DNA from 3 places in the Candidatus Clostridium eludens genome. Region 3 is predicted to be linked to each of the others. Evidence: riboswitches for the same ligand, from Rfam matches in the RefSeq annotation. Region 3 holds a riboswitch; each other region holds the start of a gene.
What was found. Region 3 has a riboswitch for fluoride ahead of crcB (fluoride efflux transporter CrcB). Riboswitches for the same ligand answer to the same signal wherever they lie in the genome.

Region 1: linked by a shared signal. The riboswitch ahead of crcB (fluoride efflux transporter CrcB) and the one ahead of crcB (fluoride efflux transporter CrcB) in region 3 are both predicted to bind fluoride.
Region 2: linked by a shared signal. The riboswitch ahead of eno (phosphopyruvate hydratase) and the one ahead of crcB (fluoride efflux transporter CrcB) in region 3 are both predicted to bind fluoride.

What each region holds. Positions count from the first base shown of each region.
Region 1 is NZ_JBJHZX010000001.1:180,380-186,457, forward strand. Features, by position in the region: gene ACJDU8_RS00755 (ammonium transporter) at 1-86, opposite strand, end outside; gene ACJDU8_RS00760 (methyl-accepting chemotaxis protein) at 1,056-3,236, shown strand; gene ACJDU8_RS00765 (Mrp/NBP35 family ATP-binding protein) at 3,347-4,192, opposite strand; fluoride riboswitch at 4,478-4,537, shown strand; gene crcB (fluoride efflux transporter CrcB) at 4,570-4,953, shown strand; gene ilvA (threonine ammonia-lyase) at 5,063-6,078, opposite strand, start outside.
Region 2 is NZ_JBJHZX010000008.1:56,805-62,882, forward strand. Features, by position in the region: gene ACJDU8_RS07225 (DUF190 domain-containing protein) at 1-466, opposite strand, end outside; gene eno (phosphopyruvate hydratase) at 583-1,848, opposite strand; fluoride riboswitch at 1,999-2,058, opposite strand; gene ACJDU8_RS07235 (small, acid-soluble spore protein, alpha/beta type) at 2,710-2,889, opposite strand; gene ACJDU8_RS07240 (DNA-3-methyladenine glycosylase I) at 3,144-3,704, opposite strand; gene ACJDU8_RS07245 (aminotransferase-like domain-containing protein) at 3,898-5,088, opposite strand; gene ACJDU8_RS07250 (flavin reductase family protein) at 5,725-6,078, shown strand, end outside.
Region 3 is NZ_JBJHZX010000024.1:57,488-63,565, forward strand. Features, by position in the region: gene ACJDU8_RS15860 (uS8 family ribosomal protein) at 157-441, opposite strand; gene ACJDU8_RS15865 (hypothetical protein) at 646-1,071, opposite strand; gene ACJDU8_RS15870 (metal-iron-binding protein) at 1,774-2,334, shown strand; gene ACJDU8_RS15875 (hypothetical protein) at 2,464-2,856, opposite strand; fluoride riboswitch at 3,058-3,117, shown strand; gene crcB (fluoride efflux transporter CrcB) at 3,156-3,530, shown strand; gene ACJDU8_RS15885 (DUF190 domain-containing protein) at 3,681-4,316, shown strand; gene ACJDU8_RS15890 (NlpC/P60 family protein) at 4,651-5,406, opposite strand; gene ACJDU8_RS15895 (hypothetical protein) at 5,603-6,078, shown strand, end outside.

The sequences.
Region 1 (6,078 bases), on a different contig from region 3:
TAAAACAAAGCTAACCCTGGAGTCATTAATAGTACTAACGCCGCGCTAACAAGTACAAATACAGTATCTGCTCCATTCACACTCATAAAAATACCTCCTTTAAAAAAATAAATTAATAAAAAATTATAAGTTTTTTAAACGTATTTTGTCTAACAGCTTTTAAAAAACTTATTTATATAATACTAACTTTTATGCAAATTATCAATAGTAATATTATAATTTTATTAATTTATTATTTTATGTGTGGTTATATTAATAATTGCAAATTTTAATGCATATACAGAAATTTAGAGAAGTATATTGCAAATGTTATTATACATATCTGATGGTGCAATAAAAATATGCATTAATAATTTTGAATTTTTTGTAGTCATATTTCTGTCAACAAATTTTAAATTAATCATAATAAAAATAACTTATATAAAAACATTTTCACACGATAAATAACTATATTTTTATACATAAATAGCTGCACTATTTTTTACATTTTTATTGTATATTTTAATAATAAAAAAATTATAATATTTTAATTTAATTTTTTATATTGCAATAATATTTTCATTATTTAATATTTTTATATATAAAAATATTAATTTTCTGTAATTTACATTGTGACTTTATAGCTTTTTTAATAAATAATTTTATGATATATAATAATATTTATGATAATTATCACTAATTTATTAATTTTTTTTAAGAAAATATATCTAATTATTTAATAAATTAAAATAAAATTTTAATACGAGCTTAAATATATTAAAAATTATAATATTTCTTTTTGCACTATTTTTTACACATAATTTTAAAAAATTCCTTTTATTTTACATTTTTATTTTCCTGATATCAGCATTTTTCTAAAATGTATATATTTTAGAAAAAGTTCTGTTTTGTTAGCTTTCACATATCGTTAAAAATAATAGGATATTTATATTATTTTATTATATTTTTTAAAATCAATTAAAGGATTTTTAGAAATGGTGTAGAATATTAATAAATTCGAGATACTATTTTAGCATAAAATAATATAAATAATTAGAAAAGAGGAGTTTACACCCATGATAAAACTAAAATTTATGCATCTAATAAACAAAAAAATCAAAGAACAATCTGAAGAAGTATTTGAAGGTATATCAAAAGGTAGAAAAAAGGCTTTAGAAAACTGGTTCAAAGACAAATGGATGCAATTAGAAAATACCTGTAACATCATACGATGTTTTAAACAAAATGATCATAAATTACTGGAAGAATTAAATGAAGGATTAAATCAGTATAAAGATTTTTGTGAATTTTTCATATTAAATGATACTGGACAAGTAATCCAATCCACCTGTAGTAAACATATAGGCCTTACCATGAATAATTTCCCAAATTATGAAAAAGGTCTAAAAGGTGAAAGACTCATGTATGGACCTTATGAAGATAAAAACACCCTAGACATAGACTTAAGCCAAAAAAAATTTGCTGATGAAGTAACTTTATTATTTTCTCTTCCATACATAGATTGTTCTGAACACAAAAAAATACTTTTAGGCAGAGTTCTTAATGATAACATGAGTAATGTAATCCAGGATGAAGATACTCACGTCTATAAGGATTCAGGGGATAATTATCTATTCATGGTAAAAACAGATAGAGATATACTGCCTGGAACTGCCATATCAAGAAGCAGATTTGAAGATAATACATTTACTATGGGTGATAATCTAAAGGAGGGAGTTAGAACTTCAAAATGGGGAATTGTTAAAATTAAAAAACATACAGAATTTGAAATAAGATTTACGGATCCCAAAACAGGTGATTTACATCCGGGAGTAAAAAATACCATTAAAAACGGAGATAACTTAGACTGCTGGCCCGGTTATCCAGATTACAGACATATAATGGTAGGAGGTAAAGGTACTTTAATAAATCCTCCCTATAGCAATGAAATATGGGGAATGATGTGTGAAGGGGACATAGCTGAAATATATAATTTTAAAAGCATAAATTTAAAAATACCTGGTATAATATCAGTCAGTGCAGCTGCTGCTACAATAATAAACATTATAGCCTATCATTTTAATCCAACCATAGGTTTTATAAGTTCAATTATAACCTGGCTTTTAATAACCTTAATCAGTTATATATCCTCACAAAAATTAGTTGTAACACCACTTAATAGAACTGTGGACATACTTCATAAGTTAGCTGAAGGAGAAGGAGATTTGACTAAAAGAGTAGATAAACTTTCCTATGATGAAATAGGAGAACTCTCAAGATGGTTTAATAAATTTATTAACAATCAGATGACTCTGATAAAAAGAGTAGATGTTTCTTCAAAAACATCAAAGAACTCTATTAAATCAGTTTCAAATTTAACTAATAATATAAAAGAAAACATGGATACAGTAGCTAAGACCGTAGACGGCTTAGTATCTATTTCCCAAAAACAAAATAATATATTTCAAACTACCAAAGAACATTTTAATAGTTTATCAGCGTCAATACAAGAAATGGCTTCTCTCATTCACCAGGTCACAAATAAAATTGTCAATACCAGCCATCACGCTGATAAGGCAAATGACTTTTCAAATGATGTTCTAACTTCAATCAATGAACTTGAAGAAACTATGAAAGTCACTTTAGATAGAATATCTGTGCTCCAAAATCATTCAAACTCCATAACAAGAGTAGTCACAAGTATCAGCAGTATTAGTCAGCAGACTCAGCTTTTAGCATTAAATGCTACTATAGAAGCTGCCAGGGCAGGTGAATCAGGAAAAGGATTTGGCGTTGTAGCTGAGCAAATATCAAAGCTAGCACTTGAAACAGAAGAAGCCACCCAATCTATAGGGAATTTAGTTTCTAATATTCAGAGAGAAACTAACAACACTTTTAAAGATATTAACGAGATTAATTCTAAAGTAAAAACTTCTACGGATAGTGTAAAAAATAGTATAGATTCTTTTAAATATATTACAGATAATATAAATGATGTAACAAAAAATATGGAAACTATACTTGAAATAACTAATAAAGAAAGTGATGATATAAATAATATGGTAGTACATATAAATGAATCTGCAGAAAAAATAAATAAAAGAACTGCTAAGGGGGCAAGTAGAAGCGAAGAATCTCTAAGCCTACTTGAAGATATTTTAAGTGAAACAATAAGATTAAAAGAAGTAACAGATAATCTGGAATACTCTTCTACCGATCTTCAAGAAATGGTTGGATCCTTTAACACACAGATATAATTTTATATAAGCCGACTTAATCTTACAAAAATAAAGATAGCTGCCCATATAAAAAGAAGCTATCTTTATTTTTTATCCTAAAATTATTATGTAATCATATATATTTGCGGCTATTTCTCTACAGATACTTTATCCAAACTACTAATAATATTATTAACAATAGGATTAAAAATCGCCTCAAGATTTTCGCTAATACTTTTATCTCCCTGTTCTGATAAACTACTTACACTACTTAGCATAGGAAGCTCCCCTAAAAGCTTTAGATCCATATCTTTTAAAAATTTATCTGTACTTTCCCCATTGAAAAGTTTTATTTGTTTGCCACAATCTGGACAGGTTATATAACTCATATTTTCAATAACACCTATTATATTAATATTCATAGTTTTTGCCATATTTACAGCCTTTGAAACTATCATAGAAACTAAATCCTGAGGTACAGATATCATAACTATACCATCTATAGGAATAGATTGCATTACAGTAAGTGCAACATCTCCTGTTCCAGGAGGCATATCAATTATTAGGTAATCCAGTTCTCCCCATATTACCTCTGTCCATAATTGTTTAACTGCACCACCTATCACCGGCCCTCTCCATATAACCGGCTGACTTTCATCTTCCAAAAGTAAATTTAATGATATAGCCTTTATTCCATCTTGAGTATCCACAGGTAATATAAACTCGTCTGTAGTTTCAGCCCTTTTACCACTTAAGCCCATTAAATTTGGAATACTGGGACCTGTTATATCCGCGTCTAGAATTCCTACACTATATCCAAGTTTTTTCAACTGCCTAGCTATAAGGACAGAAATTGATGATTTCCCTACTCCTCCTTTACCACTCATAACTCCAATTACCTTTTTCACTTTATTGTAAGGATTGTTTTCAATACCACAACTTTCCTTATCTTTACTACATCCACTGTTTGATGGACATGAATTACAATCTGACATAAAATCATCTCCTGTATCTATATTGGCATTTGCCATTTTTATATTACTCTTATTTATTAGTATTGTCAAATATACATTATACTACACGGTTAAATGCTAAGAAACCGGTTACTTAATGCATTTTAAAAAAGCACTCACAATATACTTTCTTTTATATTTGTCATTATAAGAAGCATACAACATTAATAATTATAACAGAATATAGAAGATAACCAAAAGACTTTTTTATTAATACACCTAATAATTCTGAAGAGAATACTGTACATTTTTATTAAATATAGTATACTTAATAGAGATGATGGGGTTCATCTTTAAATGCTTTATGCTAATGACTCCTACCTTAACATAAGAGTAGGAGATTTTTATTTTTTTGGGGGATGATTAAAATGCAGAAAATCATTTATGTAGGTATAGGGGGGTTTATAGGTGCTTCTTTGAGGTACATAATATCCATACACTCTCCAAAATTATTTGGTACTCAACTGCCTTACGGAACTTTGATAGTTAATGTACTAGGTGGTATCTTAATAGGACTCATAATGGAGTTAAGTCTCACAACCAACTTGATTTCTCCTAATTTAAGATTATTTCTTACAACGGGCATTATGGGAGGACTTACTACATTCTCAACTTTTAGCTATGAAACAATTACCCTTTTTAACAGCGGCAGTCTTATGTTAGCTACTTTAAATACTTGCCTAAATCTATTCTTAAGCCTTGGAGGCGTTGTATTAGGTACTTTTATATCACACATAATATAAAGGTAAGATTCATCTAAAATGAAATAAATCCCAATATTTTATTATAGTGCAGCTATTTAACTAGGCTAACGAAGCATAGTTAAATAGTTACACTAATGATAAAAATATTCTAATATACCTTATCAATATTATATCCGTGTTCATTTAGAGATTTAACTATATCTTCTATATGCGCATGACCATTAGTCTCAACTGTTACCTCTAAAACTACATGCTTTAATCTATCAATAGCTTTAAACTGATTGTGATCTAATTTTATTATATTAGCACGCTTTTCTGCCAAAATTTTTGATATTTGTAGAAGTTGTCCTGGGGTATCTTTAAGTTTAACCGAAAAACAAAATATTCTTCCCCTTGAAACAAGACCATGATTTAAAAGTGCAGACATTGTTACCACATCTATATTCCCACCGCTTATTAAAGATACCACTTTCTTATCCTTAAATTTTAACTTATTTAATGCAGCTAAAGACATTGCGCCTGTGGCCTCTGCCACAAGCTTATGCTTTTCTAAGAGAATATACACAGCTTCCATAAGTTCATGATCACTTACTGTAACAATTTCATCCACATATTTCTTTATTACCTGAAATGTTAACTTCCCTGGATTTTTCACTGCTGCACCATCTGCAATAGTATCAATATTTTCTGCACTAACCAGCTTCCCAGTGTCAAAAGAACATTTCATTGGATTTGCCCCTTCAGCCTGGACACCTATTATTTTTATATCAGGATTAATTGACTTGGCAGCCACCGATATACCACTTATTAATCCCCCGCCGCCTATTGGTACCAATATGGCATTCACATCCTTTAATTCTTCTATAATTTCAAGTGCTATTGTTCCCTGTCCTGCCATCACATCTAAATCATCAAAAGGGTGAACAAAAGTATATCCTTTTTCTGTTTCCAATCTCTTAGCTTCTTCATAGGCCTCATCATAAACTTTTCCTTTAAGTACCACCTCGGCTCCATAATTTTTAGTGGCCTGTACTTTAATAAGAGGTGTAGTTTCAGGCATAACAATTGTAGCTCTAATTCCAAGCCTGTTTGCAGCATAAGCCACCCCTTGGGCATGGTTTCCTGCAGAAGAAGCAATTAACCCTTTCCTTTTATTATTATCAC
Region 2 (6,078 bases), on a different contig from region 3:
CTTTGCCATATCCAACAATACCCTTAGTAATTGTAGCCCAAATAACCTTTGTATTTTGAAAAAAATCTAAAATCTTTTCGTACTCTTCTCTTTTAAACCACAAATCATTCTCTTTTGTATAAACTTTAACAACAAAATAATCATGCATTTCCATATCTTTCTCCTCCATTCCTTTAACTACACTCACTTGGCCATGAATCATATTTCCAGTAAGTTCTTGTTTCACTTTTTCTATTTGCCTATTACTAGCAACTGTCTCTAAAATAACAGCCAAGTTGTTAAATGCTACATCTTCAAGTGTAAATGAATGCAGTCCACTTTGATAATCAAGGTTTAATTCGCTACGCCTAATTATCAATCCTGGGAATCCTTTTTTCCCTAAAAATTTCTTTATCCATTTATAGGCATTATGTGAATTAGCAGTATATTCTTGCTCCCCAACTATTATTCTTAATAAACTATTCATGTTATTAATGAATTCCCCTATCCATTTTATGTTATAAAAGCTTCTATTAAGTGGATAAAAATATTTGTATAAATTCTATAACCATCAAAATATATAAACCTAATTATATATAAATCTTACCTTTTTAATTTAAATGGTGTCATAATAGAATCCCTACCTAGTTCTTCTTCAATTCTTAAAAATTGGTTATATTTAGATACACGCTCTGTCCTTGACATTGAGCCAGTTTTGATTTGTCCTGCACATAATCCTACTGCAAAATCTGCAATAAATGTATCTTCTGTTTCTCCAGATCTATGAGAAATCATGGTAGTATAACCTACTTCCCGTGCCATTTTTATTGTTTTTATAGTCTCTGTGATAGTTCCAATCTGATTTAATTTAATTAAAACTGAATTGGCAATGTGTTTTTCAATACCTTTTTTTAAAATGGAAGGATTCGTAACGAAAATATCATCTCCTATTAATTGAATTCTATTTCCTAATTTTTTAGTTAGGAATTCCCAACCGTTCCAGTCATGCTCAGAAAGTCCATCCTCTATTGATATAATAGGGTATTTATCTATTAGCTTTTCATAATATAAAGTCATTTCTTCGAATGATAATTCTTTTCCTTCAAAATTGTATATTCCATTTTTATAAAACTCACTAGCAGCTGGATCTAAAGCAATAGCGATATCTTTTTCAGGTGTATATCCTGCCTTTTCAATTGCTTGAATAAGTAATTCTATAGCTTCTTCACTTGATTTTAGATGAGGAGCAAATCCACCTTCATCTCCAACTGAAGTTACCAGTCCTCTTTCACTTAACAAACTTTTTAACGTATGATATGTTTCAGCAATACTTTCAATTCCTTCATGAAAACTTGAAAATCCTATAGGTGTGATTAAAAATTCTTGAATATTAATTCCAGAATCAGCATGCTTACCACCATTAATAACATTAAAGAAAGGAAGTGGTAATTCTATATTAATACCTCCTAGATAACGGTAAATTGGAATCCTTTCTGATTGAGCAGCCGCACGACAAACAGCCATGGATGTACCCAAAATGGCATTTGCACCCAAATTCATTTTAGTAGTTGTTCCATCTAAATCAATAAGTATCTGATCAATCATATCTTGATTAAAAGGAGATAATCCAACAAGTGCTTCTCTTATAGAACTATTTACATTTTTAATAGCTTTTAAGACACCTTTACCGCCTAGCCTTTTTCCACCATCCCTCAATTCAACTGCTTCTTTATCACCTGTTGAAGCACCTGAAGGAACGCTTGCTCGCCCTAAGCTTTCATCATTCAGTAGAACATCAACTTCAATTGTGGGGTTTCCTCTCGAATCAAAAATTTCTCTTGCAGTTATCATCTGAATTTTTTTACTCATAAATCTTTCCTCCTAAAACAAATTATAATAAATTTACATAACTAAATATAACTAATCCCAAACAAATGGCAATAAAACATTAATTCCCAATAGTAAGTATTTCTTGTAATTTCACTTCTGCTGAAAAAAATAGATGACTCCTACTTTGAATTCAAAGTAGGAGTCATCAGCATAAAGCATTTAAAGGCGAACTCCATCACCTATTTATAATATCATACTATAAAGTTGAATAAATGATAAAAATGAATACCACTAATATTTAATTATAATAATTTTCGAGATTTTTAAATGTATTTATATATTATGCAAAATACTAAAAATTATTCTATTGAATGGTAATTTAATTTTAAACAGTGAAGATGAGTATAGAACCCTAGCAGATAAATATAAAATCCCTTGCACAGAAATCTACGCTAAGCATTTAACTGGAGATATTGCGTTAATAATTGCAAATATAGAGTTTGGCGAGAACTCCAATAATGCTACTGGAATACTTAATAAAGGTATCGATACTAAAGAAATCAATCCTATTTTATCGTAATATTTGCCAATAAAGATAGCAAACGCTCCGTCTACTGCCATTGCTATTGCATATAAAGTAGGTATTAGTGCTTCACTTAATACCTTTTGTGACATGATTTGAGGAGTTATCTTTGAGAGCATTTAAGGATGGAGAAAACCTAATTGGATAAATTCCTAATAATTGCTCTGATTTTTTACAATAAAGGCACTTAGCTTTTGACTAGATGCCTTACACAATACATGTTAGGTGTATATTCTATGTTTGTTATTATATCATCCCAATATTTTGCAAAAATAAAGCTTAGAGTAGTAAAGCTGCTCTAAGCTCTATATCATATTTTACCTTAAGTCCTCCTCATAAGCCTTAGCCGTTTTATTGCCACCTACTGTTCCAGCTTTTCTAGCAATTAAATCTCCATTATAGATTTTCTTTGAGCCTATTCCAATTTCTTCATCCGGTTCTCTTTTAAACTTAGCTACTTTGCCTGTTACTACTAAATTACTATTGTTACGTGCCATAAGAAACACCTCTTTCTAGAGCAATTTTAAATGCTACACTTAAAGTTTGTGTATTTCTATAAAAAATACTCTAGGTAATTGAATGGATATAAGGAAATAGATATAAAAATAAGTTTAAATTTATAAATTTATAACTGAATATATCATTTTTCACTACCCGTTTTGCCTGTAATTCAGCAATAATGTTTTAGGTATATACGGCATTATTAAGGACTTTTGTATATATAATAACCTAGTCTATAAAATTTCATATATTACCTGTTTGTGGAATGATGAGGACATGTTCTTATATGGTCATCCACCATACCAATTGCTTGCATAAATGAATAGATAGTAATCGGTCCCACAAATTTAAAGTTCCTTTTTTTCAGATCTTTGCTAATTTGCTCTGATAAACTACTTTTATTAGGAATATCACTATCAGATTTCCAATTGTTTATCAACGGTTTAAAATTCACATAATTCCATAAAAAATCAGAAAAGGTTCCATACTCTAACTGTATTTTAATAATTGCTAAAGCATTATTTCTTACAGATTTTAATTTTGATAAATTTTTAATAACATTAAATCTTGTTCTGATATCTCCTATTTTTTCATCACTTAACTTTGAACAATATACAACATCAAAATTGTGAAAAGCTCTTCTATAATCTTCTCTTTTTGAAAGTACCATATTCCATGATAATCCAGATTGAGCGCCTTCTAATGTAAGCATTTCAAATATGTATGAATCATCACGGCTTGGTACGCACCACTCGCTGTCATGATACTGCAGCATCATTAGATTTTTTCCTGGCCATAAACAAGAATTCATAAAAATCCCTCCCCAGCATTTACGTTTTTTATTATACCTGATATAATATGACGACACTATGTCATGTTTCATTATGAATTGATCTAATTTACCACCTTTTTTGACAGCTTGTCCTGGTTGAACTAACACTACTCCCACAAAACTTAAAATTAAAATATATCAATACTTTTAGAATTGAAAATCTTCTAAGGGATTAACAATTGATAAATTCTTTCAGCACTTGACCGATGCACTTTATTCCTATAACAATTTTATCCTCTGGCATATTTGAGTAGTTAATTCTAAAATTATTTTCTTTTCCACCATTTGCAAAGAAGGAACCGCCTGGAACAAATGCAACGTTTCTTTCAAGACATTTTCCAAGTACATCTCTTGCATTTATCTCCGCTGGAAGTTGAACCCACATAAATAATCCACCATGAGGCCTTGTAAATGTAACTCCTTTTGGGAATTCTACTTCCATTGTTTTTATAGCTAAATCACGTCTTTTCTTATAAACTTTAAGAATTTTAGCTATATGTTTATCAATATCATATAATTCAAGATACTTCGCTATATCCCTCTGAGCCATTGTATTACATTGAAGATCAGTAGATTGTTTTACCAGCACATACTTTTGTATAATCTCTTTCTCTCCTGCAATCCATCCAATTCTATAACCTGGGCAAAATATTTTTGAAAAAGTACCCAGACATAAAACATTTCCACTCTTATCAAACGATTTTACAGATGGCAGTTTATCACCTTCATAACGAAGTTCACCATAAGGATTGTCCTCAATAACGATTATGTTATACTTTGTAGCAAGTTCTGATAATCTTTTACGTCTATCAATACTCCATGTTCTCCCCGTAGGATTTTGAAAATCAGGAATAACATAAATCAATTTAATTCTTTCAGTAGTTTTGAGTATCTTCTCAAGTTCGCCTACGATCATACCATCTTCATCTGTAGGCACTTCAACAAATTTACAGCTATATGCTTTAAAGGCACTAATCGCTGCAAGATATGTAGGGCTTTCACATAGTACAATATCTCCTTCGTCTAAAAAAACCTTTCCTGAAAGATCAAGAGCTTGTTGTGAACCATGTGTAATTAATACATTTTCATACTCAAAAGAAGTTCCTAACATTGTATTCATTCTATTTGCAGCCCATTTTCTCAAAGGATCATAACCCTCTGTAGTTGAATATTGAAGCGCATTTTTTCCATCCTCTTCAAGTACAAGCCTATTAACCTCTTTTATTTCATCAATTGGAAAGAGTTCAGCTGCAGGGAGTCCTCCTGCAAATGATATAACCTCCGGGTGCTGAGTGAGCTTTAATAGTTCTCTAATTTCAGATGCTTTTAAATTATCCATTCTATGAGCATATTTAAAATTCATGTTTATCTCTCCTTTTTCAAATAATATATAAAATAAAAAATCCTGTCCTTTGTATAAATACAAAGGACAGGATTTAAATTCATCTTCCTGCGGTACCACCTTAATTGATGTAAAACATCCACTCATTTAAAGAATGCAAACACATTCCGGATTTATAACATAATCCCAATGTTGTGAATTACTCAGAATTTTACCAAATCCTTTTGACCCACACTCTCAAAGGCTACTTTTCTATACTGCGTTCTGTTAGCTTCCCAGCACCACCAACTCTCTTTAAGTGCACGTACAGTTTTATCTCCTCATCAACGATTTACTATATAATTATTATTATTAACATATTTGTAACTTCCGCACCGCCAATAACTTGTTATCTATAAGCGATAGTACTTATTCCAATAAGAATAGCACTTTAACTTTAGCTTGTCAATGTTGAAAGATAAAATTAAATATTATACTTACCATGTTCAATTAAGACACATATAAAAAATAAAGATATTGTGATGCTAAGATTATTTATTTTGGGGCGTGATCTATCTATATGATAACTCATAGAAAAGAAACAGTCTATACTTTTTTTAATTTATCCATATAATTATTATTGTTGCAACAAATAAATAATTGGATTGGAGAAAGAATATGATAAAGAAGAAAATATCAAATATCCCTTTTGGACCATTTATTACAGTTTTAGCAGGAGCCATGGTTAATGGAAAGCCAAACTATGCCACACTAGGTGCATATGGTGTTGTAAGTCAGAAGCCTGTATTGTATATTTCATTGAAAAATTCCCACTATACAACTTCAGGCATAGTGAAAAATGGATTCTTTAGTGTAAACATACCATCCTCTGAATCTATTGATAAGACTGATCTTTGTGGGTGTGTCTCTGGTAATAAAGAAGATAAATCGAATGTTTTTGATTCGTTCTATGATGATGCAGGAAATGCGCCAATGATAAAAGAATGTCCTGTAAATTATCTTTGTAAGGTA
Region 3 (6,078 bases):
CGGGTGTAGAATGTGTAGTGATAAATTTTTATATCAAAAGCCCTGGAATTAACCAGGGCTTTTATGAATTAAGGTAAAACATAATCGAGTGACATATTAAGTATTCTTATGAGCATTAACCATTATATCTAATTTATCTTATTTTATATTCATTTTCTATTGTTTCGAATACCATCTTGACGAGTTAATTTTAGTGCTCAAATTACCAGCAGATAGTTCAAAACTTTTTATTATCTTATCTTCCGTTTCAAGTTCACATAAAGCGCCATAAATCAGAAAAGCATCCAAACTAACATTATCTATTTTTAAGAGAAATTTTAAAGTAGTTATTGGACATTCACTTAATTTACTAATGTAATTATGTTTTTTTAGTATGTCTAATATTTCTTCCTTTAATTTCTCTTTATCCGTATTTAATTCTTCTTCATCCATATTCATCATTTCCCCCTTGATTTTTTCTTCATTAAAATTTCTACAAATAATGATAATATCCTGCTAAAATAAAAAATATGGTTAAAGCTTATGAACAGGGTTTAAAGTAAAATGTGATAATAAAAAACCTAGTGGGAAAATAAAATCCTACTAGATTTTTTATTTTGATGCTTAATAAATCATACCTTTAAGTAAAAGAAGGAATTAAAGTAACTACTTCCAATCTTTATTTGAACCCTGTGATCCGGTGTGAGCTGAGCTTTCATTAGGTTGACCAGTATGAGATGGCATTACACCATGAGCTGGATTTTCATGAGTTGGCATTTTACCCTGGTTAGGGCTTGCGTGAATAGGAGTAATACGTGCTATCGCACTATAGTGAATACGAAGTTGTGCCTGACCAAAGTGGGTAAATATAGTTAAAGTTACTACACCTGTAAGTTCGTCGTGACTATCTATACAAGCTGTAATTGTACCAAGCCATTTAAGGTGGACAAGTGCAATTCGACCAATATGCTTTTGTACTGTTTCAGGACTAACGTTTGATTTTCTAAAATAGTCACCATAATCATCATAGTCACCATAGTAATTATCAGAGTAATCGTCATAGTAGTCAAAAGGGCAATAATAATTTTTCACGAGTTATTTCTCCTTATATTTATCACTTCAATATTTATATTATGTTAATATGATATTTTTGGGAATTAATTTAATTTAGCTTTTAATAGGATTTTTAGTAGTAGCAATTGATAAAGTTGATCTAAGCTCTATTTTTATTTTTTGTACAATACTGGAGTGAATATAGAAATTTATAACACATCTTCCGGATGCATTATTTTAGAAAATAAGAGTAATAGAAGCTCTGGTTAATTCCAGAGCTTTTATTGTACTAAGGTAAAATTATTAAGAAATTAAAGTATTTTCATGGTATTAATCATTATATCCGATTTACTATATTTTATATCCATTTAGTTTTTAAATTGGAGTTATATTTTTAAGAAATTTCTATATTATTATGTGTGATTTAGAGTGGGGACATTTTGGGGACACAACTACTGGAAAAGTCCCCAAAACTACTTATTTATACTTAACATATATTTTATAAAACATAGTAATACCAATGATTTGAATAGCAAACCTAAATCAAATTAACATAAAATTTCGCACTCGTAATGCGTAGGCCATGGGTTCGATCCCCTTTTTCAGCACCAATGAAAGCCTGTAATATCAACGTGTTACAGGCCTTTTAATTTTACTTAAAAACAGGCCTTTATTTTAAATAGATTAATACTTATTTTATGCTATACTAAAATTAAAAGTTATTTAGAAAGGAATGTTTATATGGTTAAAATGACTTGCATTGTCTGTGGTATGAAAATAAATGAAAAGAATTATAATTTTAATAAAGAAGCATTTATAAATTCAAATAGTAAAGAAAACATAATGTATTGCCCATTTTGTGGAGCACAAAGTGAATATTTAATAGAAGATGGACAAGAAATAAAATATGATAGAAATAAATTGAATCAAAATGATTTAAAAATAATAGATCATGCAGCTAAATTGGAAGTTTTTAATGGAGATTTTTATAAGAAAGCTTCAGATATGGCGAAAGATGAAAATGTAAAAAGTATGTTTAAGGCTTTATCAAGCATAGAATATATGCATGCTAGAATTCACAAGAAAATAGCCGATATTAAAGAAATTCCAGTACTTAAGGAGATGGATTATTCAAAATATAATACTGATGAAGCTTTGCTTGCAGCAGCTTGTCAAAGAGAAAAGCATGCTGTAGAGTATTATAAAAAATATGAAAAGGAGATTCATGAAGAAAACATTGTAAAGATATTGAATGTACTTTCGAAGGTTGAAGAAGAACATATAGAGCTTACAGGTGAATAACTTGTGGAAGTCCCTTATACAGTTGGTAAAGATAAAGTTGGGAGAAGGAAGCTTAAGGAGTTGATTGTAACTTATTATTAGGATGTAAAGAGTGCGTAATTATAATGGCACTCTTTATATTTTTAAACTTTATATTTGATGCATAAGTGACATTTCAACAACTTTACTTAAATACTCCCTTGCGTGGCTTATTGACATCCCACAATCCGTTAATGTCTTTACTACATTAGGATGGTGTTGTTCAAGCATCCCTACAATCTCTTGTGTATCTGATTTTATTCTTTCCATATCTTTTTTTGGTATGTCCATCGTACCTGGCATTTCTTGGTTTATATCTGGTTTCTTCTCCAAAGGTGGCAGCGTGCTTTCTTTATGAGTTTTGTTCTCTTCAAATTTTTCTTTTCCTTTAAAAATAGGTTTGGGTTCCATACGCATCACAGGTGGGTACATGTTTCTATTAGCCATCATACAATAACAACGCATTGGTGTTATTTGTAATGGTGGATACATGTATTTATACATAAAAGCCTCCAGTAAAATTTTTCTCACAATAGTATACTATTCAAAAAACTGTTATTCGGAATGTTTATATTTGGATTTTTTTCTAATTTCTCTGAAATGCTGGTATACTAGTATAATGAGGAAAAGTATGTTTGAATTGTAGAATGTTAGAACAGAAATTTATCATGATTATTGCTTTTGTATTTTTATGCTTGTATAATATTATATATAGGTGATGGAGTTCGCCTTTAAATGCTTTATGCTGATGACTCCTACTTCTCAAAAGAAGTAGGAGCTTTTTATTTTTAGGGGGGGATTTTATGCAGAAACTGTTTTACGTTGGTATTGGTGGGTTTATAGGCACTTGTCTGCGATATATTATATCATATTACTCACCTAAATTATTCGGAACACAATTGCCATATGGAACACTAATTGTTAATATAGTTGGAGGTATCTTGATTGGCTTTATTATGGAATTAAGTTTAGTGACTAATTCAATTTCGCCAAATTTGAGATTATTCCTTACTACTGGTATTATGGGTGGGCTTACTACTTTCTCTACGTTTAGTTACGAAACTATAAATTTTTTTAGCAACGGAAGTTATGTGTTGGGTACTTTAAATACTTGTTTAAATTTATTTTTAAGTTTAGGAGGAGTTGTATTTGGTAAATTTCTTTCACATATGGTATAGAAAAACTTATTTTAAATAAGCATTTTTAGATATGTAAAATACTGAATATTTTGTAGTCTTTTTATTAGGAAACATTGGCTAAATTACCAGAAGAGCAAATAACACTTGGAGTAAAATAAAATTCCATTTTAAGGGGGATTGATTAATATTATGAATAGTTTATTGAGAATAATAGTTGGAGAGCAAGAATATACTGCTAATTCACATAATGTCTATCAATGGATAAGAGAATTCTTATGGAAGAAAGGATTTCCGGGGTTGACAATTAGGCGTAGCGAATTAAGTCTTGATCATCGAAGTAGGCTGCATTCATTTACACTTGAAGATGTAGCATTTAACAACTTGGCTGTTATTTTAGAGACAGTTGCTAGTAATAGCCAAATAGAAAAAGTGAAACAAGAACTTACTGAGAATATGATTCATGGTCAAGTGAGTGTAGTTAAAGGAATGGGGGAGAAAGATATGGAAATGCATGATTATTTTGTTGTCAAAGTTTATACCAAAGAAAATAATTCGTGGTTTAAAAAAGAGGAGCACGAAAAAGTCTTAGATTTTTTACAAAAGAAAAATGTCATTTGGGCTACTATTACTAAAGGAATTGTGGGATATGGTAAAGACAGAGTTGTGCATAAGCAACGGTTATTTTCTTTTAGTGAACAAATGCCTATTGTAATAGAAAGTATTGTTGCTTCTAAGTACTTAGAAGATTTGCTAAAAGAACTCAAGATCCTTGTTAAGGAAGGTGCTATATTTACAACACCAGTAGATGTGATAATGGATAAATAATAAGATGTAGTAACTAAAAAGTTTTAAGTTGCATGCAATGTAATAGAAGGTGAATTAATTAAAGTATAGAATGTATAGTGATAAGGTTTTATATTAAAAAGCCCTGGAATTAACTAGGGCTTTTATGAATTAAGATAAAACATAACCAAATGAGATAATTAAAGTATTTTTATGAGTATTAATTATTATATCCAATTTATCTTATTTAAAACAAAAGAGAGTTTTTATACTCTCAAATTTTTTTATGTATAATAAAAGCAATCAGGTTTTCTTTTACCAGACTGCCTTGCCACTTCTGCCTTAAATTTTTCATAAGCCACTAAAGCCAAGCATATTAAGTTAATGTCATCAACCTAATTGGAATATAACCACTATTTATGAGGTTACTTTTAAATCGTACATCTTTTCTTGCGGTTGGAACAGATACAAAAGGAGTTACAGTTTGTACATTTTGTTCATATACGTTTAATTCATTACCGTTCTTAGGATTAGTATCTATGTATATCATAATATGTCCTTTGCCCCCACCATTATCAAGGAGTAAAGCATCTCCCGGCTTTAAATCCTGCCATGAAATTTCATTTACGGTTTTTCCATCAATTTTAGTATGATATTTAACGGCATTAAATAAAGAAAGGGTAGTTTGTCTATTTATTCCCCAACATATGCTCACAAAACCAGCACAGTCATTTCCGTATATAACATTAGAATTGCTTATTTTTGATAAAAAGTCATTAATAGAAGTTGCTTGATAATAAGACATACTATAGGGTATTCCATAATATGTCTTACCCTTTATGAAGGTGTAATGACTATATTTATCAAATAAATTATATTTAGGAATCCAGCTAACATTGGCCATTTCATAAGCCTTATTAAGTACTTCTTTGCGGTTAATAGTGCAAGTGGAAATATCATTTTTATTGTAGTTTACAGCATTATCATTTAGATTAAAGGTAGGTATATTGATAGTGGTATTATTTTTTCTAATATTCATAGATGTAGATTGTGTAGATATAAATATAAATGTCATAAGTATAAAAATGAAGAAAATACTTATAGATAGTTTGATATATTTAAATATACTCATAATTCAAATCTCCTATTCCTAGGTATATATAATAATATTATTATTATAACTAAAAAGAATTTATGATATATATTTACTATATGTAGTTGTATAATTTAGTATAAAAACTAGTTATAGGCTTTATTTTTATTTTTTTCTAAAATTAAGCAGGGTTTCAGAATTTTATGAAGAAGATTTAAATTAAGAGGTGATAACATTGAACTGTATTAACTTAGAAATGGCCTTTGGAGAATACAAAATCGGAAAAATAAGTTTGATTGAATTTTTAAGAATTCTTCCCGATGAAAAGGAAAGAGCATTTGAGGAGTGGATGGTAAGGTTAATATCAGAAACGGTGTCTATTGAAAAGGATTTGATTAAAATCTTAGAAGAAAATCAAGAAAGTCTTAAAGTTCTTTATAATGCTTTTTATTGTATTTGTACGTACTACAGGAAAGAAAAAAATATTATTAAGTATAAAGAAATTCTTGCACGATATGAATATTGTTTTTCTGAAAATCCTACGTATAGTTATTTAAAGGCAATGTGTTTGATGCAGCGTGGTACAGAAGCAGATATAAAAGAGGCAATTAAGTTATCCCAAAAATCCATGGAATATGTTCCTGACAATGTAGGTATAATTCATTGCTATACGGAAGTTGTTGCTAAAGCTTTTGAAGAAAACATTCTAAG